Regions from separate parts of the Azospirillum largimobile genome, predicted to be linked through region 1. Evidence: riboswitches for the same ligand, from Rfam matches in the RefSeq annotation. Region 1 holds a riboswitch; each other region holds the start of a gene.
What was found. A riboswitch is a leader RNA that binds a small molecule or an ion and turns the genes downstream of it on or off. The one in region 1 is predicted to bind thiamine pyrophosphate.

Region 1 (5,718 bases):
GGACGAAGTCGGTGGCCTCCACCAGGCACAGCGAATCGCCGGGATTGACGTCGCAATAGAAGGCGACCTCCCCCTTCTCGAAATCGAAGCCGGAGATGGAGCGCACGAACAGCTCCCCCTCCATCTCGATGGCGAAGGTGTTCTTGGCGAGCTTGGCCGGAAGCTCCTGCGGCTTGCAGCGCAGCGCCTTGGCCAGCGCGTCGATGAAGCTCACCACCTCGAAGCCGTCGCGGTCGATCACGCCGCGCACGATGCGGCGCATCGGGTCGGCGTCCACCACCGCGAAGCGGGTCTGGGTCGGACGGAAATTCTGCGACTTGAAGATGCCGTAACGGATGCCGGGCGCCATCTTCAGGAAGATGGTCAGCGCCGAATTCTCCAGCACGCGCTGGCCGTCGAACAGGCGGGTGTTGCGGAAGTCCAGCGTGCCGCCGGCCGAGCCGCCGATGAACAGGCAGGGGAAATGGCCGGAGCGGTAGACCGCCTCCATGAACCAGCTTTCGCTGGCCGACAGCCCGTCGATGAAGGTCAGCGCCACCGTGTCGTGGCTGTCGACCGCGAAGGGAACGCGGACGCGGTCCAACTCGCCGCGGATCGCCTCCACCCGTGCAGGGACGTCACGGGTCGGCCGGCCGCCGCGCAGATCCTCGCAATGCAGCGGGACGGCATGGATGCTGATCCCCGCGAACAGGCGCGGGCTGAAGGATTGCAGGACCACGCTGTCCCAGCGGTCGCCCGCCTTGCGGTAGAGCGGCTGTCCGTCCGCCGCGCATAGCTCGCCCGCGGTGGAGACCAGCACCAGCTGCGTGGCCGGCGGCAGGGCGGAGCGCACCGCGCGGGCGGTGGCCGCGAAATCGACATGCGGCGAGACGAAGCCGACGACCAGCGCCGGGGCGCCGGCGGCGAAGCCCAGCCCGTCCAGTGCCGTGGCGCCGATCTGTGCGGCCGGCAGGCAGAGGCTGCGGATCGGCGCCTCCGCCGGATCGGCTGCGGCGGTCGCGATGGCCGTATTGCCGGACTCGGCAGCATTCGGACCGGTACCGGAGGAGGCGGTCGCGGAGTCGGAGCGGAAGAAGGACAGCATGGCGGGCGATTCCTCGGACGTCTTGTTTGATTCCGCATGCCAGCCGCGTCGATCGTTTCGCCGACGCCCTGCCACCGGAAATTTTGCGGATAGTTTAGCTCCCGATCGGTGGCTTCGCTCATCGGGGGAACTCCTTATCCAGCCGTGGCATGGGGTCGCACGCCTTGATGGGCCGGGCAGATGGGCCGGGTGCCGATTCCGCTTGTAGGGCCAGCGAAACATTGGCATAAGGCAAACCATAGGCCTGGGGTGCCGTGCGGTGGTCGCGCGGCTGAGAACACACCCATCGAACCTGTCTGGGTAATTCCAGCGAAGGGAGCCGCCGCATGATCCATGCGCCAGATCCGCATCCATTTTCCGTTCCCGAATCGGGAATCCGTCCCTCCGTCGCCGTCATCGGTGCCGGCTGCATCGGCCTTGCCATCGCCTGGAGGCTGGCGTCGGCCGGCTGCCGCGTCGATCTGTTCGAACGGGGACAGGCGGGCCGCGGCGCCACCCATGCAGCCGGCGGCATGCTGGCCGCCTGCGTCGAAACCGAACCGGGAGAGGACGGGCTGCTGCCGCTGACTCGCGCCTCCCAGGCGCTGTGGCCGGACTTCGCCCGCGACCTGGAGGCTGCGAGCGGCATGGCGGTGGACCTGCGCACCGAAGGCACCATGGTCATCGCGCTCAACGCCGACGATGCCGCCAAGGTCCGTTTCCTGCACGGTTTCCAGCGCGACCTCGGCCTTCCGGTGGAGTGGCTGGGCGGGGCCGAGGTGCGCCGGCGCGAGCCCTTCCTGCAGCCAGGCGTGGCCGGCGCCCTGTTCTGTGCCGGCGACCATCAGGTCGACAACCGCAAGGTCGCAGCCGCCCTGCAGCGCGCCGCCCTGGCCGCCGGCGCCCGCCTGCATGAGCAGTGCGGCGAGGTGGCTCTGGCGGTGGAGGATGGACGCGCCGTTGGTGTGCGTGTTGCTGCAACTCTGCACCGGGCCGACCGGGTGGTTCTGGCCGCAGGGGCTTGGTCGGCCGGCGTGCCGGGCCTGCCGCCCGCCGCGAAGCCGCCGGTACGGCCGGTCAAGGGGCAGATGGTCTGCCTGCGCATGGACGCCCGTCTGCCGCTGCTGCGCCATGTGGTGTGGACGCCTGGCACCTACCTGATCCCGCGGCTGGACGGCCGTCTGCTGATCGGCGCCACGACGGAGGAGCGCGGCTTCGACGACCGGCTGACCGCCGGCGGCCAGTTCGCGCTGCTGGAAGGGGCGTGGCGCGCGCTGCCGGGCATCGCCGAACTGCCGATCGAGGAGGCCTGGGCCGGCTTCCGCCCCGGCAGCCGCGACGACGCGCCGATCCTGGGGGAAAGCGGCATCCCCGGCCTGATCCACGCCACCGGCCACCACCGCAACGGCATCCTGCTGACCCCGGTGACCGCCGACGGCATCGCCCGGCTGGTGCTGACCGGCGAGACCGACCCGCTGTTGCGCCCCTTCGCCGCCGACCGCTTCGTTGCGGCGGGAGCCGCCGCATGAGCGCCGTCCTCCGCATCAACGGCCAGGAAGAACCGCTGTCCGCCGCCTCGGTCGGCGAGCTTCTGGCCGCGCGCGGCATCGCCGCAGGCGCGCCCGGCGTCGCCGTCGCCCTGAACGGCGCCGTGGTTCCCCGCCGCCGCTGGCTTGAGACCCCGCTCCAGCCCGGCGACAGCCTGGAAATCGTCCGCCCCATCCAGGGCGGCTGACCCCCCTGATCCTCCCTCTCCCGCCCCCGACACGGGAAGAATCCCCTCTCCCCCCTGGGGAGAGGGGGGATTTCCCCGGGCTGGTCGCCGAAGGAGAGGGCCTTTGAAAGGCTCCCACCATGCCCCAATCCACCCCCGACATCCTCACCATCGCCGGACGCGGCTTCGGCTCGCGGCTGTTCCTCGGCACGGCCGGCTATCCGAACCAGCAGGTGATGCTCGACGCGCTGGAGGCCAGCGGCAGCGAGCTGGTCACGCTGGCGATCCGGCGCATCAGCCTGGACGGCTATTCGGAAAGCCTCGTCGACGTGCTGGCCCGCGCCACCGCCGGGCGGCCGACCGGCCCGGTCGGGCTGCTGCCCAACACCGCCGGCTGCATGACCGCCAAGGAGGCGGTGCTGACCGCCCAGCTGTCGCGCGAGGCGCTGGAAACCCCCTGGATCAAGCTGGAGGTCATCGGCGACCGCGAGCTGCTCTATCCCGACGTGGAGGAACTGCTGCGCGCGACCGAGGAATTGGTGAACGACGGCTTCGTCGTGCTGCCCTATTGCAACGACGATCCCGTCACCTGCCGCAAGCTGGCCGACCTGGGCGCGGCGGCGGTGATGCCGCTGGGGGCCTTCATCGGGTCCGGCCTGGGCATCCGCAACCCGCACGCCATCGAGACGATCTGCGCCCGCAGCCCGGTGCCGGTGGTGCTGGATGCCGGGATCGGCACCGCATCCGACGCCGCGCTGGCGATGGAACTGGGCTGTGCCGCGGTGCTGCTGAACACCGCCGTGTCGAAGGCGCGCGATCCGGTGCGGATGGCGGCGGCGATGCGCGACGCGGTCGCTGCCGGGCGCGGCGCCCATCTGGCCGGCCGCATGCCGATGCGCGCCTATGCCGAACCCTCCAGCCCGCAGATGGGCCTGATCGGCAGCTGACGGCGAAGGGGCGTGCCTCTTGCGGTTGTCCAATCGGCCGCTTGATCCGGCGCGGCGGCTGACGCAGGCTGTCGCGCACCGCCCCTCAAGCCGGAGATCTTCCGACCGTGCCCGCCACCTTCGAACCCCGTACCCCCGACTGGAAGGCGCGCTGCCTCGCGTCCTTCGAACAGCAGCCGATCTGCAGGACGCTCGGCATCGAGATGGCGGCGATGGAGCCCGGCTTCTGCGAGATGCGGCTGCCCTTCCGCGCCGACCTGACGCAGCAGCACGGCTTCTTCCATGCCGGCATGGTCAGCACGCTGGCCGACAATGCCGGCGGCTATGCCGCGCTGAGCCTGATGCCCGCCGGGGCGGAGGTGCTGGCGGTGGAGTTCAAGATCAACCTGATGTCGCCGGCCAAGGGCGACGTCATGATCGCCCGCGCCCGCGTGGTGAAGCCGGGCCGCACCCTGGTCATCACCCAGGTGGAGGTGTCGATGCTGGACGGCGGGGTGGAGAAGGACTGCGCCCTGATGCAGCAGACCACCTTCTGCGTGATGCCGAAATGACGGTCCAACCGGTTCGAAAGGAGTTTCCCATGCTGTCCGCAAACCTGCCGTCCGCGCGCAAGGCCGCCCTTCTGCTGGCCGGCGGCCTTACCGTTTTCGCCGCGGTCTCCACCCCGGCGGAGGCGAAGGATCCGCCGTCCTGCGCCGCCATCTCCTTCCGTCCGCTGCCGACCGGCACCCCGGACGGCGAGCAGGAAACCGGCCTCTACAAGTCGCGCTTCGGCAAGATCGAGGTGAAGGCCGACGTGAAGGGCGGTCTGGCCACCAACTACTACATGGTGCTGAACGGCAAGAAGGTGGACGGTCCGGCCACGCCGCCGAAGCTGTCGGACGCCTGCCTGACGTCCAAGCACGTCAAGCTTCCCTTCGCCAAGCAGGCCCAGGGCGCCTGCACCGGCAGCCGGTTCCGCGTCGTCGTCGACCGGTCCGGCGCCAAGCCGGTCGCCGCCTTCTTCGGACTGCAGGGCGAGGACTGGGCCTACTGCAGCGCCACCACCCTGTAAGGCGCTCCGCCTTCCAGCCATCCCGGGGCTGCGCTCACAGCAGGAACGCCGACGCCAGCCCCAGGAAGGCCAGGAAACCGATCACGTCGGTGATGGTGGTCAGGAACACCGCGCTGGACACCGCGGGATCGACGCCCAGCTTTTCCAGCCCAAGCGGGATCAGCGCGCCGCTGAGCCCCGCCACCACCAGGTTGATGATCATGGCGAGCCCGATGACGATGCCGATCATCGGGCCGTACCAGACCAGCGCGATCACCCCGACCATCACGGCGAAGATGCCGCCGTTGATCAGCCCGACCAGCAGCTCCTTGCCCACCACCCGCATGGCGTTGGCGGAGGACAGGTCGTGCGTCGCCAGCGCGCGGACGACGACGGTCAGCGTCTGGGTCCCGGCATTGCCGCCCATGGAGGCGACGATGGGCATCAGCACCGCCAGCGCCACGATCTGCTCGATGGTGCCCTCGAACAGCGAGATGACGCCCGACGCCAGGAAAGCGGTGGCGAGATTGACGGTCAGCCAGCCGACACGGCCGCGGGCGATGTCGGCGATGCCGCTGAACACGCCGGTGTCGCCCGACCCGCTCAGCTTGCGCAGGTCGTCCTCCGCCTCCTCGTCGATGATGCGGACGACGTCGTCGACGGTGATGACGCCGATCAGCCGGCCGGAAGGATCGACCACGGGGGCGGAGACCAGGGCATATTGGCGGAACAGGTTGGCGACCTCCGCCCGCTCCATGGTCGCGGGGATCGCATCGACCTCGCCGGTGACCAGATCGGCGATGCGCACGGCCCGGCGCTGGCGCAGCAGGCGCGACAGCGGCACCGCCCCCACCACCCGGTGCATCGGGTCGACGATGAAGATGTCGTAGAAATCCTCCGGCAGCGTGTCGGTCGCCGCCCGGACGAAGTCGATGGTCTTGCCCACCGTCCAGAATTCCGG
Region 2 (5,718 bases), on a different contig from region 1:
AGCCGCACCCGCCCGGTGGCGGGGGTGAACAGCCCGGCGGCCAGCTTCAGCAGCGTGGTCTTGCCGCAGCCGCTGCGCCCCAGCAGGCAGTGGATGGCGCCGCGGCCGACCGCCCAGTCGACGCCGTCGACGATGGCCGCACCGCCGTAATCGAAGCGTACACCCTCGAACGTCAGGAAGGCCGGCGGGTCAGTCGGCATAGCGGGCCAGCCCCTCCGCCAGCGCTTCCGCCGACCGTTCGATCTCCGTCACCGTCACCAGATCCAGCAGGTTGAACCGGCCGTCATGATGCCAGCCCGCCTCCGGCGCGGTCATGGTGCCGAGCGCGCAGAACCGCGTCACCCCAGCCGCCCCAAGCGGCCCGGCCAGCCTGAACAACTCCTCCGGCGGCGCGGCGATGCCGGCGGTCTGCAGCACGGCACGGTGCGGGGCGACGCGGCCCGCCACCTCCGCCAGATCGTCCACCGCGACCACGGAAATCGTCCGGTTCAGCGCGGTCGGCGCCAGCCCGTCGGGCGCATCGGTGCAGGACACGCACCAGCCGCCCGCCGGATCCGACAGCAGCAGATGGCCGGACCCGTCCAGGCCGCGCATCGCCTGCCCGTCGCGCCAGCCGGCGACCTCCCCGGCCTCCGCCATCGACAGGACACGGCGCGGGTGCTTGCGGGCCTGCACCGCCAGTTCATGGGCGAGCATGGCGGCGAAATCCTGCGGCGACAGCCGGCCGCCGCGCTCGACGAACAGGGTCTGCGGCGAATAGCAGCCCTGCTGGTCGTAGCGGGCGATGTCGTGGGCGGCCAGCCGCGCCGTCTCCCCCGACCGACGCGGGTCCAGCGCGGCGCGCGACACCAGCGCAAAGCTGATCTTGTGGCCGTAGGGCAGGAAGCGGGTGGTCACCGGCACCCGGTCGCGGATCGCCGCCAGCGCCGCGGTGCCGCCATAGGCGACCACCGTATCGGCCTGGGCCAGCCATGCCCGCTCCGCCGCCGCGTCGCCGCCCTTCCACCACACCACGGCCAGACACTCGCCCAGTTTGGGGTCGATCTCCGACAATAGCTGCGCGAACCAGCCCGCGAACAGCGGCTCGGCGCTGGGCAGCTTGCCGACAGTGCCGGACTTGACCAACAAGCCCGAGATCAGGCTCCACAGGGGCAGTCCCGGCACATTGCCCGCCCAGACATGCAGCAGCAAGTCCGGGCCGAAGGCGCGGGTGAAGCCGCCCTTGGGCGCCGGCTGGAATTCGTCCAGCACCAGCGGGTTGGCGAAATCCTCCGCCAGGAAGCGGCGCAGTTCGTGGGCGCGGAAGGTCTTCAGATAGCCGGTCAACCCCAGCCTGACCATCTCGGCGTCATAGCCGGTGACGACGGGCAGCAGCCGCTCCGCCCTTTGGCGCCACGGATCCTCGCGGTCGAGCAGCCGTTGGATCGCCGTGTCGATCACCGCGACGATGTGGGCCGTCGGCAGCGTCTTCAGATAGCCGCGCGCCGCCGCCCGCACCGTCGCGGAGACCCGCTCCACCTGCCCCGCATCCAGCACCGGCACTGCCACGCGCAGCGCCGCATCGCCCGCCCCGAAGGTCAGCACGCGCCGCTCCACCGCCTCCGGCGGCAGGCCGGGCAAATGGCCGGCCAGTTCAATGACGGACGGATCGTCGCCGAAGGCCAAGGCCGCGCTCCCGCTCAAGCGCGCGCGGCGGCGAGGAAATCCTCCACCGCCAGCGAGCAGCCCTTGGCCTGCGCGCCGGCGACGCGGCCCAGCAGGCGGAAGCCGCCCTCCTGCAGGATGCCGGCATCCTCGGTCAGGATGGCGGCGACGGAGTTGATGTGTGCCAGATCATGGTGAACCAGCACGCCCATGCTGCCGGGCGGCACGTCCCGGCCGGACAACGGATCGACGACGCGGCTGCGGATCCAATGCGGGCCGGACTTCAGCGACGGGCAGACCGCGTTGCCGTCGTCGTAGAACTGGGTGCTCAGCTCCGTCATGCCGTACATGTTGATGCAGCGTCGGCGCGGCACGCCGAAGAACTCGGCCAGCTGGCCGTAGAACTCGTCCGGTTCCAGTTCCCGCGACTGGCCCTTGAAGCCGCCGGTGTCGAGAATGCGGCTCCCCTCCGGCAGGGCGAAGCGGCGGCCGTCGCGCGCCATGGCATCCATCAGATGCACAAACCCATAGCTGGCGCCCAGCAGGGCGAAGGGCTCCCCCGACCGTTCGGCGGCGTCCAGCCGGTCATAGAGTCCGGCGATGTCGATGCCGGCTTCGCCGATCCAATGGCGGCTGTCCGGCGTGCCGCATTCCGCCCGCGCCAGCTCCAGGTAATGGGCGAGGGAGGAGTTCGGCATCGCCGTCTCGGTCGGAAACAGGATGCCCATCGCCATCCGCTCCACCCCAGCCTCTGAGCCCTGCATGAAGCGGCGGCGGAAGTTGAGCAGCATGGAGCGGTCGTAGACCGACAGGGTCGTGTGGTGGATCTGGCCGCGGATGCCGCCCTTGGTCGTGCCGCTGGTCATGAAGATGCGGGCGGACTCCTCCGCCGGGCGGCAGCTGAGCGTCAGATCCTTGAAGGCGTTGATCGGCACCGCCGGGATGTCGCGCCAGCTCTTCACCCCGCGCGGCGTCCGGCCGCGCTGCATGGCGAAGCGGCGGTAGGGCTGGTTGTGCTCGAACTGGTGGGCGAAGACCGCCAGCGCCAGGGCGTTGAAGGCCTCGTCGGCCGCCGCCCCGGTTCCGATGTCGGCCTCCATGAAGGCCAGGACCCTGTCGTAGATCACGCTGTCGTAGATCGCGCTCACCGCACCCTCCCCGCCCCGTTCTTCTCCAAGCGGCACCGACCGATGGAGCAACAAACGAATCCGGGACAAGCCTGTGGGGTATGGATCAGCGCGTCGGCCGCGAAGGCCTTCTCGTCCCGCATCCCTACGCCGGCATGACCCGGATCAGGTTCGAAGGGTTGCCGCGTCGCCCGGACGCGAAGGACCGGGCCGGCGGGTGTCTCAGCCTCCTGAACGAGGCTCCCCTGGGAACGGGACGGAGCCTAGAAGACCATCGCGCCGTCTGTCAACGACGGGGATGCCGGCTTTGCGGACGGCGGAAACGGCGCCGCATTGATGATTTCCGCTCTCCGACCTGTTGTACCGCTGCCGCCCCATGCCGCAGCAATCCCGATATCGGCTGGGGTGGATCGGCCCCTCTCTTGAAGGAGACGCAGATGACCGTTCGCAAATTCGCCGTGACGGACGTATCGCTGGAGCGCACCCCCGGACAGGACGCCGACGTGTTCGTCGGCAACGTGGTCGACCAGCGCCATGGCGGACCCGTCACCATCGGCTACGGCCGCTACGAACCCAACCAGAGCATCGACGAGGCGATTGCCGTCGACGACGTGATGGTGGTGCTGGAAGGGCGGGTCTCGGTCGCCTCCGATGCCGGCACGGTCACCGCCGGGCCGGGCGAGATCGTCTACATGCCCAAGGGTTCAAACGTCACCATCCGCTCGCACGAAGAGGGCGCCCTCACCGCCTACGTCACCTATCCGCACTGGCAGGAGGCTTGAGCGGACCCCGATCGCCGCTGATCGACAAAAGCAGGAAGAGTGTGGAGCGGCTCACATCCCAAAATCCGGGGCTTGGGTAGGGTCTGTCCATCGGCAACACGCCGCATCCCGCGGCCCCGAGACAGGAGACCAGATCATGATCCGCACCTCCCTGCTGACCGGCTTCGCTTCGCTCGCCCTGTTCGCCGCCCCGGCGATGGCCCAGAACATCTCCGACATCTCCAACACCGCGGCCGGGATCGGCAACACCGCCAACCAGAGCGCGCTGGTCATGCAGAAGTCCAAGGGTCCCTTCGCCGGTCCGAACGTCGCCACCGTCTCCAACCTCGCCGCCGGCATCGGCAACACCGCCAACCAGGACGCCTTCGTCAAGCAGCGGAGCGGCGGCGTGTTCAGCGGCGGGTCGATGGCGACGGTCGGCAACACCGCGGCCGGCATCGGCAACCTCGCCGGCCAGAGGGCGACGGTGATGCAGAAGAGCGGCGGCCTGCTGAGCGGGGGTTCGGTCGCCAATGTCGGCAACACGGCGGCCGGCATCGGCAACACCGCCCTGCAGCACGGCACCGTTCTCCAGCGTTCGGGCGGGCTGGTCGGCCCCTTCAACCACAGCTCCATGCAGAACCTGTCCGCCGGAACCGGCAACTGGGCGGGACAGAGCGCCCTCGTCAAGCAGCGCTGACCGCCCTTCCTCTACCCGGCTTCCTCCCCTGACCTCGCTCCGGCCGGTTTCCGGCCGGAGCTTTCTTTTGTCCGCTCCTGCCCGCCGGATTCCTTCAGGGAAACGCCCGCATCTGTGGGCCAACTCACAGAGCCGTTTCAAACACTTGGCTAAGCTTCCTTCAACAACGCCGGGGCACGGAAGCCCGAAGCCTCACCCCCACCGAAGGAACTCCCGCCATGATCCGCAAAATTGCTTTCGCCACCCTCGCCGCCGCCCTGCTCGCGACACCTGCGCTGGCGCAGCCCAAGACCGGTGCCGGCACCGGCATGCCGTCGCTGATGTCGGTGCCCGGACTGGTCAGCACCAACGTCGCCAACGCCACCAATGTCGGCGCCGGCATCGGCAATTCGGCGCAGCAGCAGGGCACCGTCCTGCAGGGCGGCGGCGCTCCCATCCGCGGCGTCGGCCCGCTGGTCAGCACCAATGTCGGCACCGCCACCAACGTCGCCGCCGGGATCGGCAACACGGCCGGACAGAAGCTGCTCGGCTTCCAGGGCAACGGCGTCCAGGTCGGGCTGAACTTCAGCGGGCGCGGCCCGCTGGTCAGCACCAATGTCGGGATCGGCACAAACGTCACCGCCGGCCTCGGCAACAGCGCCGCCCAGTCGCTGACCGGCCTTCGCCGCTGAGCAAAGCCTTTCCCCACCCTGCAGCCTTTTGCCCATCTCTTTTGTCCGGGAGACCACCGATGGCGAAGTTCCCGATGATCCTGGCCTTCGTCGCGCCCGTCCTGCTGTTCGGGGCCTCGACGGCCCCGGCGCAGGCCGTCTCCCTCGCCTGCCAGACGGTCAACGGCAAGACCGTCTGCATGCGAGGTTCAGGCACGCTGAACTGCGTGACGCTCGACGGCCGGACCCGCTGTTCCGCCACGCCGTCCGACCCGCAGTCGGAGATCATTCCCGACGCGGACATCCAACTGCTCCCCCGCGCCGTCGCTCCCGACCTGCGTGGCCTGCTTGATCGCCGCGACTTCCCCTTCGGCCCCCAGGCCCGCTCATTGGATTTCGACGACGAGGACCCCGACCTCTGATCCCAACCGAACCGGAGACACCGCCATGTCCCGCCTTCTGACCCTGTCGCTGACGCTCGCCACCCTCGCCGCGGCGCCGGCCTTCGCCGCGACACCGACCATGTCCTACACGCGGGCAACCACCCTCGGCCCGATCATCCTCCAGCCGTCCCCCGGCATCCCGAAGCCGCCGCCCTGCCTGACCTGCGGCACGAGGTTCCTGCCGGGGATCACGCAGGGGATCACGCCCGGCCCCACCTACGGCGGCGACCGCGCCCTGAACCCGCAGCCGCTGCCGCCCAAGGCGATCTTCCGCTGACGGTGGGGCTCCTCACCCCATCATCGCAATCGAAGGGCGACCGGCGGGCACCGGCCGCCCTTTTCGTGTCCGGTCCGCACACGAACGGAGCAGAAGCGTCAACGACGGCGTACCGC
Region 3 (5,718 bases), 980 kb from region 1:
ACGGCTTCTACGAATTCTGGGACCTGATCGGGCCGGAGCTGCAGCGCGGCGGCCGCCTGTATGATTTCGGCGGCAACATCTCGCAGTGGTTCTTCAACTGGGCCGAGGTGTCGGGCTTCGACTATTACGTCGGTGACGGCGAGCGGCTGACCTTCATGGTGCCGGTGACCGTCGATCTCGCCTCGCTGTCCACCGGCATGACCACGCTGGAGCGGGTGGCGACCATCGCGCCGAAGGCGAAGCGCGTCCTGGTGGAGAACGGCTTCTCCGGCCCCTTCTCGCAGCTCGAGGACAGCCAGTATGCCCGCCGCAAGGCGGAGATGGTGGAGCGCGAGGGGCTGCAGGTCATCTCCATGTCGCCCTGCGCCGCCCCCGCCTGGGCCCGCCTGACCGGCCACCGGCTGGATCAGGTGGCGACGATGACCCGCGAGGATCTGGTGAAGCTGGGCATGACCCCGCCCGTCGCCTCCCGCTCGCTGATCATCATCCATGAATGGCTGCGCAACATGCGTCAGGCTCTGTCGCCCTACCTGCACGACGCCTTCCGCCAGACCCCGGCGACCGCCAAGGCACGCTGAGGCGCTTAACGACCCACCGGTCCGCTCTTCAAAGCCCTTCTTTCCTCTCGGGAGAAGGGCTTTCTCTTTGCCGGTCAAGGCCGCAGCGTTGCGGGCGGCGCTTGCGCTGTAGAGGTCTTCCTTCACCGCCGTCACCGATTTCACCTGATAGCCCGGCCTTGCGCTGAAGCGGCGGGTGGCGCGTTCGGCGGCCTCGCGTTCCGATTCCGCCCAAACCAGATAATCGCGTCCGCGCGCCCATTCGACAGCCAGCGGGTGGGCGGCGTCGATCTCGCCGATCTGCTGGTTCACCATGGTGACCAGCCATTCCTTGTCGCCGGGGTTGCGGCGGTCGGTCAGGATCAGGATTTGCGGACGGCGGCGGTTCTGCGCCTCGGTCAGGCGCTGATGCACCTCGACCTGCTTCTTGCGCAGTTCCACCATGTCGCGGACCAACTCTTCGATCTCGCCATGGAGGTTCTCCTCCTCCCGGTGCAGGCGGTGGATCGTCGCGTCCAGCTTGTCCAGCGTGCCGCGGACGCCGCGGACGCGCTGCCGGGCCTGCGACACCCGCTGTTCGACCGACAGCAGCACGTTGCCGAGCCATGCGCCGATGGCGATGATCCCCAGAACGATGATGAAGTTGATCATCATGTGGCGGCGCCGGATGTGACGGCGCCGGATATGGCGGAAGCGGCCTTGGCCCGCGCCGTTGCCGGGGGCTGGGGTGCGCCGCCCTTCGCACCCCCCTTACCGCCGCCGGTCCGCGCGTCGCCGCGCATGAACGACTTCTGGAAGCCCAGCTTGAAGGGAAAGGCGACGTCGACCATCTGCTTGGCCTCGTCGAAGCTGGACGCCCACACCTCCGCCACATTGGCGCAGCGCCAGATGGGGTTGACCGGCCCGCGGTCACCGGCGGCCCGCGCGGCGGCCGATGCCTTCTCCTGCGTGACGGTCGCGACGAACTTCATCAGGCCGGCCTGCGGATCGCCGACCTCATGCACGAACAGCGGCGGCTGTTCCGCCAGATCCCTGATCTGCTTTTCCGCCTTGCGGATGTCGGTTTCCAGCCGGTGGCGTTCGGAAGACTGGCTGTTGCGGCGCTGGACCAGTTGATTGACGCGGTTCTGAAGCTCGTGCGCCTCGGCATGCAGCACGTAGACGCGGTTCTCGATCTGCTCCAGACCGCTGCTCTTTTCCAGGATGTTCGGCAGGAAATCCTTCAGCATCATGGCGACCGGGACGGCGGCCAGCATGATGATGACGATGGCGATCAGGAACAGCGTCGTGTTCGACATCCGCCCGCCCGTTCTCCTCCCGAAACCCGCACCATGCGATCTGCCGGAATCGGCACGATCGGCACCGGTGCGGAGCTTCGAGGATCAACGAACAATCCAACCCCGTCAACGAATCGTCTCGGCTTCGCTCCAAATTCGTCGGAAATGTGTCAGGATGCCGCCATCTCCGCCACCCGCTTCACCGCGTCACGCACCGGCCCCGGCCGGCGTTCGTCCGCCAGGGTGGTGAACCAGTGCTCCGGCGGGTTGCGACCGGCGGCGCGGTTCCAGGTTAGGGCGCGCAGCACCGCTTCCGCCTCCGCCGTCGGCGGCACGGCAGGGTCGATCCCGTTCATCACCGCCCAGATGCCGGCCCAGCAGCGTCCGACCGACCAGGGATTATAGCCGCCGCCGCCGACCACCAGCACCCGTGGCGCCAGCGGCAGCAGGGCCGCCACCGCCTCCCACAGCGCATTGTTGGACAGTTCCAGCCGGCTCAGGGGATCTTCGGCCAGGGCGTCGGCACCGGTCTGGATCACCATAGCCTGCGGACGGAAGGCGCGGGCCAACGGCAGCACCGCCGCCTCCATCACATGCTCCATCTCGCTGTCGTTGAAGCCTGGCGGAACCGGCAGGTTGCGGGCCATGCCGCCGGCCCGATCCTCCGCCTTGCCGGTGTAGGGCCAGCGCCCGTCCTCGTGGATGGAGATGGTCAGCACCCGGTCGTCGTCGGCGAAGGCCTCCTCCACCCCGTCGCCATGGTGGGCGTCGAGGTCGACATAGAGAACCCGCTCCAGCCCATGGTCGAGCAGTTCCAGGATGCCCAGCACCGGCGCGTTGAAATAGCAGAAGCCGCTGGCCCGGTCGCGGCGCGCATGGTGCGTGCCGGCCGCCGGCGCATAGACCAGCCCGGCCGGACGGTCGCCCAGGATGCGCGCCGCCTGCAGGGCCGACCCGCTGCTGTGGGCCGGCCGCCGGTACATCTCGGCGAAGACGGGATTCTCCAGCTTGCCGAGATTGTGGCGGGCCGCCGTCGCCTCGTCCACCCGCTGCTCCGCCTCCGCCCGCTTCAGCGCGGCGATATAGTCCGCCGTGTGGAAGCGGGCCAGTTCGCGTTCGCTCGCCACATGGGTGTCGAGATAGACCTTGTCGGGCAGCCACCCCATGGCGCGGCTGAGATCGATGGCGGTCGATACGCGTGGGATCGCCAGCGGATGCTTCGGGCCATAGGTCGAGCCGCGATAGATGTCGCCGCCGATGAACAGAGGGGTGCGGAGAGGCGTGGTCAGGGGATGATCTCCATCGGTCCCGCCACAAACTAGGCGGAGCCGTGCGCCGGTCAAGCGGCACCCCGCCGCTTCCGCGCTCTGGAAGGGCCTGCGGCAATGCTTGCGGTCGCGGATCGTCCGCGCCTATAGTCGCCGCCTTCACTGGGGGGAGCCGATGGGCGGCTGAGAGGTTCCGTTGCGGAACGACCCCTGGAACCTGATCCGGTTCATGCCGGCGTAGGGATCAGTGATGCCAGACCGTACGCGCACCCTCTCCGCCCTCCCGCCATGCTTGCCGCTATGACGGCCCCGATGCCGGCGATTCCGCCGCTTTCGGTGACCGTGTCGCAGGCGCGGCTGACCTATGGCGGCATGCTGCTGTTCTCCGACCTGACGCTGGATCTGCCGGCGGGGCGGACCACCTGCCTGTTGGGACCGAGCGGCGTCGGCAAGACCACGCTTCTGCGCATCCTCGCCGGGCTGGCGGAGCCGGAGCCGCCGACCTGCGTCGCCACCGGCGACGGGCAACCCCTGGCCGGCCGCATCGCCTACATGGCGCAGCAGGACCTGCTGCTGCCCTGGCTGACGGTTCTGGACAATGTCCTGCTGGGCGACCGGCTGCGCCACCGCCGTCCCGATTCCGTGCGGGTGGAGCGTGCCCGCTCGCTGCTCCACCGCGTCGGTCTGGCGGGGCGGGAGCGCGACCGTCCGGCCGCGCTGTCCGGCGGGCAGCGCCAGCGGGTGGCGCTGGCCCGCACGCTGATGGAGGACAAGCCGCTGGTCCTGATGGACGAGCCCTTCTCCGCACTCGACGCCATCACGCGGCTTCGGCTGCAGGAGACGGCGGCGGAAACGCTGACCGGCCGCACCGTCCTGATGGTCACCCACGATCCGCTGGAGGCGCTGCGCATCGGCGACCGCCTGCATGTGATGACCGGGCGTCCCGCCGTCATGGGGCCGGCGCTGGAGCCGTCCGGCAAGGTGCCGCGCCGGGTCGACGATCCCGGATTGCTGGCGCTACAGGCGGAGCTGCTGCGGAGGCTGGCGGAATGAGGGCGCTGCTGCGCGCCTTGGTCACGCTCGCCGTGCTGGTCGCCGGCTGGCAGGTGCTGGTCTGGGCCACCGGCCTGCCGCGCTACCTGCTGCCCGGTCCGTTGGCCGTGGCCGATGCAATGCGGCGGCAGGCACCCCTGCTGTGGAGCCATGGGCTGACCACCCTGTCCGAGATCCTGATCGGGCTGGTGGCCGGGGTGGCCCTGGGCGGCGTCAGCGCGCTGCTGCTGGCGCGGTTCCGTACCGCCCAGCGCTGGCTGATGCCGCTGCTGCTGGTCAGCCAGGCGATCCCGGTTTTTGCGTTGGCGCCGCTGCTGGTGCTTTGGCTGGGCTACGGCATGGCGTCCAAGATCGCCATGGCCGTGCTGGTCATCTATTTCCCGGTGACGACCGCGCTGTTCGACGGGCTGCGCCGCACCGATCCCGGCTGGCTCGACCTTGCCCGCACCATGGGCGCCTCGCCCGCCGCGATCCTGTGGAACATCCGCCTGCCGGCCGCCCTGCCCGCCTTCTGGTCCGGCGTGCGGGTAGCCGCGGCGGTGGCGCCCATCGGCGCGGTGATCGGCGAGTGGGTCGGTTCATCCTCCGGCCTCGGCTACCTGATGCTGCACGCCAACGCCCGCATGCAGATCGACCTCCTATTCGCCGCGGTGCTGGTACTGGGGCTGTTCGCAGTGACGCTCTATGCCGCCGTCGACGCGCTGGCCCGCCGTGCCCTGCCCTGGCAACCCGATACCCAACCGGCCGAAGACGCCAATCCTTGAAGGGGAGAAAACCCGATGAAGCACCTGTTCGCCGCCGGCCTGATGGCGGCCGGCCTGATGACCGCGCTTCCTGCACTGGCCCAGGACAAGCTGTCCGTGATGCTGGACTGGTTCGTCAACCCGGACCACGCCCCACTGGTGGTGGCGCAGGAGAAGGGCTTCTTCAAGGATGCCGGTCTTGAGGTGACGCTGACCGCTCCGGCCGATCCCAACGACCCGCCGAAACTGGTCGCCGCCGGCGGCACCGACCTTGCCGTATCCTACCAGCCGCAGCTGATCCTGCAGGTGGCCGAAGGGCTGCCGCTGGTCCGTGTCGGCACCCTGGTCTCGACTCCGCTGAACTCCGTCGTCGTGCTGCGCGACGGGCCGGTGAAGACGCTGAAGGACCTCAAGGGCCGCAAGATCGGCTTCTCCATCGCGGGCTTCGAGGATGCGCTGCTGGGCGCCATGCTGGAAAAGCACGGGCTGAGCCTGAAGGACGTGGAACTGGTGAACGTCAACTTCTCGCTGTCGCCGTCGCTGCTGTCTGGTCAGGTCGATGCGGTGGTCGGCGCCTTCCGGAACTTCGAACTGAACCAGCTGGACATCGAGAAGCATCCCGGCCGCGCCTTCTATCCGGAGGAGGAAGGGGTGCCGCCCTATGACGAGCTGATCCTGGTCGCCCACAAGGCCAAGGCCAACGATCCGCGCTTCAAGCGCTTCCTGGCGGCGGTGGAGCGCGCGACGCTCTACATCCTGAACCATCCGGAGGAATCGCAGGCCGCCTTCGTCAAGGGTCGGCCGGAGTTGAACGACGAAC
Region 4 (5,718 bases), on a different contig from region 1:
CGATGATGATGTTGCGGGCCGGAGAGATGCCGGCATAGACCGCGGCCCGCTCATTGCGGCCGACGGTGCGCAGCTCGTAGCCCCAGCGGGTGCGGCGCAGGAACAGGTGGAACAGAGCGCAGCAGGCCAGCGCCCACAGGAAGGACAGGTTCAGCGGCGAGGCCGGGATGGCGATGCCGAGCCAGCCCAGCGCCCGGTCCATCGACGGCAGCCAGACCCCGGGATCGAATTCACGCGTTTCCGGCGACTGGCTGCCGGGGCGGATCAGCACGTCGACCAGCAGCCAGGTCATGATCGAGGCGGCGATGAAGTTGAACATGATCGTCGTGATGACGATGTGGCTGCCGCGCTTGGCCTGTAGCCAGGCCGGGATGAAGGCCCATGCGGCGCCGAACAGGGCCGACGCCAGGATCGCCAGCACCGCCACCACCGGCCAGGGCCAGCCGGTCAGCGCCAGCGCCACCAGCCCGGCGCCGAGCCCGCCGAGATAGGCCTGCCCCTCGCCGCCGATGTTGAACAGTCCGCAATGGAAGGCAATCGCAACGGCCAGCCCGGTGAAGATGTAGCTGGTGGTGTAATAGAGGGTGTAGCCGATGGCTTCCGGATACCCCAGAGCCTCCGTCACCAGCAGCGACAGCACGTCCACCGGGTTCTCGCCGATCACCAGGATCACCAGCCCCGACAGCACGAAGGCCGCGACGAGGTTGAGAACCGGCAGCAGCGCATACCCGACCCAGCCCGGCACGGCGCCCGGCTGACCCTTCCCCGACCCGCTCAGCAGCACCGGCGTCTCCTGGATTGCCCCTGCCGGGGATTCTTAACCGGCAACCCCGCCGCTGACCAAGCATTTCGTCACGCGGAAAAGCCAAGGGGTGCGAGGACTTGGAAGCGTCACAAAAGTCTTGCCGCAGCGCAGCATTCTGGCATGCTTCTTATCCATATGAAAATTATGGTTATGGAGCATGCCCGATGCCGCTCGACCTGCCGCAGACCTTCCGCCACCACGTCTTCTGCTGCGCCCAGCAGCGTCCGCCCGGCCATCCGCGCGGCAGTTGCGCCGCCAAGGGCGCCCATCCGCTGTGGCAGCGGCTGGACCAGAAAATCCAGGGCAAGGGCCTGACGGATGTGGGCATGGCGCTGACGGGCTGCCTCGGCTTCTGCTCCGCCGGGCCGCTGATGGTGGTGTATCCGGAAGGCATCTGGTACCGGCCGGAGACGCCGGAGGACGTCGACGAGATCGTCGAGTCGCATCTGGTTGGGGATACGCCGGTGGAGCGGCTGGTGATGGTTTTGACGCGGTGAGGGGATGGGGAGTGCTGGCTTCGATTACCCCCACCTAACCTCCCCCGCTGGGCGGGGGAGGGACTGCTGCTGCCTTCCCGAACAAGCGCTTGTCCCCTCCCCCGCCCAGCGGGGGAGGGTTAGGGTGGGGGCACCGTCAGCCGACGCTTAACAAAACCCCACGCCTACCAGACCTGCGGTTGCGGCATTGGGACGCAGAGGCGTTTGCCCATAATGTGGGCAGTCCCAGCCATTGCCGTTCCGAACCGATCCCATGACCGACGCCGAGACCGCCGACCTGCTGCCAGCCGAGGCCGATTCGGTCCCCTATGCCGTCGGCTGCTTCCTGGGTGCGATCCTGCTGTTCGCGGCGATGGACACGCTGATCAAGTTCCTGACCGCCGACTACCCGGTGCCGCAGCTGATGTTCGTGCGCTCGCTGGTCGCTTTCCTTCTTGTGGGCGGCTACACGCTGTGGCGGGGCGGCGGGATCGCGGCGATGCGGACCCGGCGGCCCTGGGGCCATGTCTGGCGGGCCTTCGCCGGGCTGATCTCCATGGGATGCTTCTTCTATGCGTTCCGCGAGCTGCCGCTGGCCGACGTCTATGTGCTGAGCTTCGCCGGGCCACTGTTCATCACCGCGCTGTCCGCCCCGCTTCTGGGGGAGCCGGTGGGCTGGCGCCGCTGGGTCGCGGTGGTGGTCGGATTCGGCGGCGTGGTGGTGATGGCGCAGCCATCGGCGGGGGCGCCGCTGGTGCCGGTTCTGGTCGGGCTGTGCGCCGCCTTGTTCTATGCGCTGGCGGCGCTCGCCGTGCGCGGCCTGTCGCGGACGGAGACCAGCGCGTCGATCGTGCTCTATCTGCTGCTGACGACGACGGTGGTCAGCGGCGCGCTGACGGTTCCCGTCTGGACGGCGCCGACCGCCTACGCGCTCGGTCTGATGGCGCTGGTCGGCGCGATCGGCGCCGGGGCGCAGGTGCTGCTGACCCAGGCCTTCCGCCGTGCGCCGCCGGCCGTGGTGGCGCCGTTCGAATATACCGGCATGGTCTGGGCCAGCCTGTTCGGCTGGATGGTGTTCGGCGACCTGCCGACCGCGCCGGTGCTGCTTGGCGCCATGGTCATCATCGGCAGCGGGCTCTATATCCTGCATCGTGAAACCGTGGTGGCGCGCCGCCGGCTGGGTTCTTGACAGGACAGGCCCGGCGGCGACACTCTCGCCGCCTGTTCACGGCTGGGGTGCCCCTGCCTTCGCCAGATCGGCGGATGCGGGGGCTGAGACAACACCCATCGAACCTGATCCGGGTCATGCCGGCGAAGGGAGCCGACCGGAATCCGACGGAACTGCTGCAAATGCCCCGTCCCCTCCGCGTCGCTTCGCTCGCCGGCGCGTGTTGAGGAGTTTTCGGTCATGCGGCGCGCGCTTCCCCTTCTGATCGGCCTGCTGGCCGCATCCTCCTGCCTGTCGTCCGCCGCGCGGGCCGACGACACGCTGTCCTTTCCGGTGCTGGTGCCGCTGACCGGCTTCCTATCGCTGGAGGGAACCAGCCAGCGCAACGGCGCGGTCCTGGCGCTGAAGCAGACCCCGGCCGGCGTCGCCATCGCATCGGAGGTCGTCGACACCGGCACCTCGCCCGAGGCGGCGGTGACGGCGCTGGAGCGGGCGGCCGGCAGCGGCACGGTCGGGGCGGTCGCCGCCAGCATGCTTGGCACCCAGATGCTGGCGATGCTGCCGCTGGCGCAGGAGTTGAAGCTGCCGCTGGTCACCGTGTCGGGCACCGCCTCGATCACCGAGCAAGGCAACCCTTGGGTCTTTCGCTTTTTCCCCGGCGATGCCGTGACCAAGGCCGCCCACGCCCGCTATGTGGTGGAGGAGTTGGGCAAGCGGCAGCCGGCCGTCATCTATCAGACCACCGCCTACGGGCAGAGCGGCAAGGCCCATCTCGACGCCGCCTTCAAGGCGCTGGGTGTGACCCCGGTGTTCGAGGAGGGGGTGGACCCGGCAGCCAAGGACCTTCTGCCGGTGCTGACCAAGGCGCTGGCCGCGAAGCCCGACGTGCTGGTCCTGCACCTGCATTCCGGCCCGACCGCGCTGCTGCTGCGGCAGGCGGCGTCCAGCGGGGTGGCCGTGCCCATCGTCGCCGGCTCCGCCATGCATCAGCCGAGCACGGCGGCCCTGCTGGAGCCGGCGGAGTTGAAGCGCGTTTGTGCCGAGACCGCGGCCTCGCCCATCTCCGGCGACACGCCGGAGGTCAAGGCCTTCACCGAGGCCTATCGCGCCGCCTTCGGCAAGGAGCCGGACGCCTTCGCGCTCGGCCAGTATGACGGCATGACGATGGTGCTGGAGGCGGTGAAGGCCGGCGCCCGCAGCCCCGACGCCATCCGCAAAGCTCTGTCGTCGGAGAGCTTAAAGGGCCTCGCCATGACCTACAAGTCCGACGGCAAGGGCAACATGGCCCATTCCGCCGTCATCGTCTGCTATGACGGGGCCAGCCGCGTGCCGGTGCTGGTGAAGCGGTACGACAACCCCGCGCTTGCGGCGAAGTGAGCGGATGGCGGCGCTTCAACTGCTGGTCAACGGCGTGGCGCTGGGGGCGGCCTATGCGCTGGTGGCGCTGGGCTTCGTGCTGGTGCTGAACGCCACCTCGGCGGTGAATTTCGCCCAAGGCGATCTTGTCATGGCCGGCGGGCTGCTGGCGGTGGCGCTGGCGCCGCTGATCCCGCTGCCGGGCATCGCCCTGCTGCCGGTGGTGCTGGCGCTGATGGCGGCGCTGGGGCTGCTGCTGGCGCTGGCGGCCTATCTGCCGCTGCGCCGCCGGCCGCCAGTGTCGGTCTTCATCAGCACCATCGCCATCGGCATCATCCTGCAGAACGGCGCCGCCATCCTGTTCGGGCCGGAGCCGCGCGCCGCGCCGCCGCTGTTCGGCGACGACACGCTTTACATCGGCGGGCTGGCGGTTCCCGAGCAGTCGCTCGCCATCGTCGCGGTGGCGGCGCTGCTGATCGGCGCGCAGCAATGGGTGTTCGCCCGCACGCAGCTGGGCCGCCGTCTGCGCGCCACGGCGCAGGACCCGGAGATGGCGCGTGCTTGCGGCGTGCCGGTCACCGCGATGATCCTGGTGACCTTCGCCATCGGGGCCGCCTGCGCCGGGGCGGCCGGGCTGCTGCTGGCCAACCGCTATTTCGTCACGCCGACCGCGGGCGGGGACCTGATTTTGAAGGCCTACATCGCCGTGACCATCGGCGGCTGGGGCTCCGTGCCGGGGGCCGTGGTGGGGGCGCTGCTGATCGCGCTGTTCGAGGTGGGGGTGTCGTCGGTGCTCTCGTACCCGGCGGCGCTGGGGGCGCTGTATCTGACGCTGCTGGCGATCCTGGTGCTGCGGCCGCAAGGCCTGTTCGGCGAAGCGGTGCGGCGCCGTGGCTGATCCGCTCTCCCCGGCAAATATCCCCTCTCCCCCCCGGGGAGAGGGTCAGGGTGAGGGGGTTCCGCTTGCCGGACGATCCTCGCGGCGCGTCCCCCTCACCCCAACCCTCTCCCCGCTTTCGGCGGACCTATGGTCCGCCTGTCGCGTCAGCGCAAACTTCGTTTGCGCGAGAGCGGGGGGGAGAGGGGGCTATGCCGGGGTGGAGAGTGTCGTATTGGGGATTGGTGCCCTCGCTCTCCTTGTCTACGCGCTCGCCTTCGCCTCCCCCTACGGCCTGCGCGTCCTGACCGTCGCCGGCGTCTATGCGCTGGCGACTTTCGGATTTCAGATCGTCTTCGGCCTCGGCGGAGCGCTGTCGCTGGCGCAGGGCGCCTTCTTCGGCGTCGGCGCCTATGTGACGGGCATCCTCGGCAGCCGCTATGGCCTTGGCTTCGAGGCGACCTTTCCGCTGTCGATGCTGGTGCCGCTTCTGCTGGCCCTGCCGGTCGGGCTGGCGGTGCTGCGGCTGGAGTCGCACTATTTCGCCTTGGCGACGCTGGGCATCGCGCAGGTGCTGCATCTGCTGGCGGTCAACCTGCCCGAACTGACCGGCGGCTCCAACGGGCTGGCCGGGGTGCCGGCTGTGGTGCTGTTCGGCTGGATGGTGCCGCGCGGCCTGCCGATGGCGGGGCTGGTCTGGGGGCTGGTGGCGCTGGGCGGGCTGGTGGGGTGGTGGCTGGCGCGCGGGCGGCTCGGGCGGTCGTTGACGATGCTGCGCGACGATCCGCTGGCGGCGGGAACGTTGGGGCTCGACGTCGGGCGGCTGCGGCTGACCGCCTTCGGCATCAGCGCCCTGTTCGCCGGAGCGGCCGGAGCGCTGGCGGTCCACACCCAGCGCGTCGTCTCGCCGGAGGTGCTGGAGTTCCCGGTCATGGTCTCCATCCTCACCATCGCCATCGTCGGCGGGCGGGGGCGGATGGCCGGTGCGGTGCTGGGCGCGGTGCTGCTGCTGCATCTGCCGGAATGGTTCCGCTTC

Region 2: another riboswitch for thiamine pyrophosphate. It lies ahead of ACWPKK_RS20925 (LuxE/PaaK family acyltransferase); the one in region 1 lies ahead of thiO (glycine oxidase ThiO).
Region 3: another riboswitch for thiamine pyrophosphate. It lies ahead of ACWPKK_RS05880 (ABC transporter ATP-binding protein); the one in region 1 lies ahead of thiO (glycine oxidase ThiO).
Region 4: another riboswitch for thiamine pyrophosphate. It lies ahead of ACWPKK_RS14995 (ABC transporter substrate-binding protein); the one in region 1 lies ahead of thiO (glycine oxidase ThiO).

What each region holds. Positions count from the first base shown of each region.
Region 1 is NZ_CDRMUA020000001.1:273,606-279,323, reverse strand. It holds gene ACWPKK_RS01290 (methyl-accepting chemotaxis protein) at 1-1,084, opposite strand, end outside; TPP riboswitch at 1,320-1,419, shown strand; gene thiO (glycine oxidase ThiO) at 1,411-2,592, shown strand; gene thiS (sulfur carrier protein ThiS) at 2,589-2,798, shown strand; gene thiG (thiazole synthase) at 2,918-3,724, shown strand; gene ACWPKK_RS01270 (PaaI family thioesterase) at 3,832-4,275, shown strand; gene ACWPKK_RS01265 (hypothetical protein) at 4,305-4,778, shown strand; gene mgtE (magnesium transporter) at 4,813-5,718, opposite strand, start outside.
Region 2 is NZ_CDRMUA020000003.1:739,430-745,147, forward strand. It holds gene ACWPKK_RS20915 (ABC transporter ATP-binding protein) at 1-200, opposite strand, end outside; gene ACWPKK_RS20920 (acyl-CoA reductase) at 190-1,665, opposite strand; gene ACWPKK_RS20925 (LuxE/PaaK family acyltransferase) at 1,680-2,792, opposite strand; TPP riboswitch at 2,896-3,028, opposite strand; gene ACWPKK_RS20930 (AraC family ligand binding domain-containing protein) at 3,209-3,553, shown strand; gene ACWPKK_RS20935 (hypothetical protein) at 3,690-4,232, shown strand; gene ACWPKK_RS20940 (hypothetical protein) at 4,451-4,903, shown strand; gene ACWPKK_RS20945 (hypothetical protein) at 4,963-5,304, shown strand; gene ACWPKK_RS20950 (hypothetical protein) at 5,330-5,602, shown strand.
Region 3 is NZ_CDRMUA020000001.1:1,251,992-1,257,709, reverse strand. It holds gene ACWPKK_RS05895 (hypothetical protein) at 1-578, shown strand, start outside; gene ACWPKK_RS05890 (hypothetical protein) at 1,208-1,855, opposite strand; gene ACWPKK_RS05885 (acetoin utilization protein AcuC) at 2,005-3,177, opposite strand; TPP riboswitch at 3,258-3,364, shown strand; gene ACWPKK_RS05880 (ABC transporter ATP-binding protein) at 3,415-4,155, shown strand; gene ACWPKK_RS05875 (ABC transporter permease) at 4,152-4,919, shown strand; gene ACWPKK_RS05870 (ABC transporter substrate-binding protein) at 4,935-5,718, shown strand, end outside.
Region 4 is NZ_CDRMUA020000002.1:346,164-351,881, forward strand. It holds gene ACWPKK_RS14980 (ABC transporter permease) at 1-784, opposite strand, end outside; gene ACWPKK_RS14985 ((2Fe-2S) ferredoxin domain-containing protein) at 970-1,302, shown strand; gene ACWPKK_RS14990 (DMT family transporter) at 1,556-2,470, shown strand; TPP riboswitch at 2,504-2,618, shown strand; gene ACWPKK_RS14995 (ABC transporter substrate-binding protein) at 2,690-3,826, shown strand; gene ACWPKK_RS15000 (branched-chain amino acid ABC transporter permease) at 3,831-4,703, shown strand; gene ACWPKK_RS15005 (branched-chain amino acid ABC transporter ATP-binding protein/permease) at 4,918-5,718, shown strand, end outside.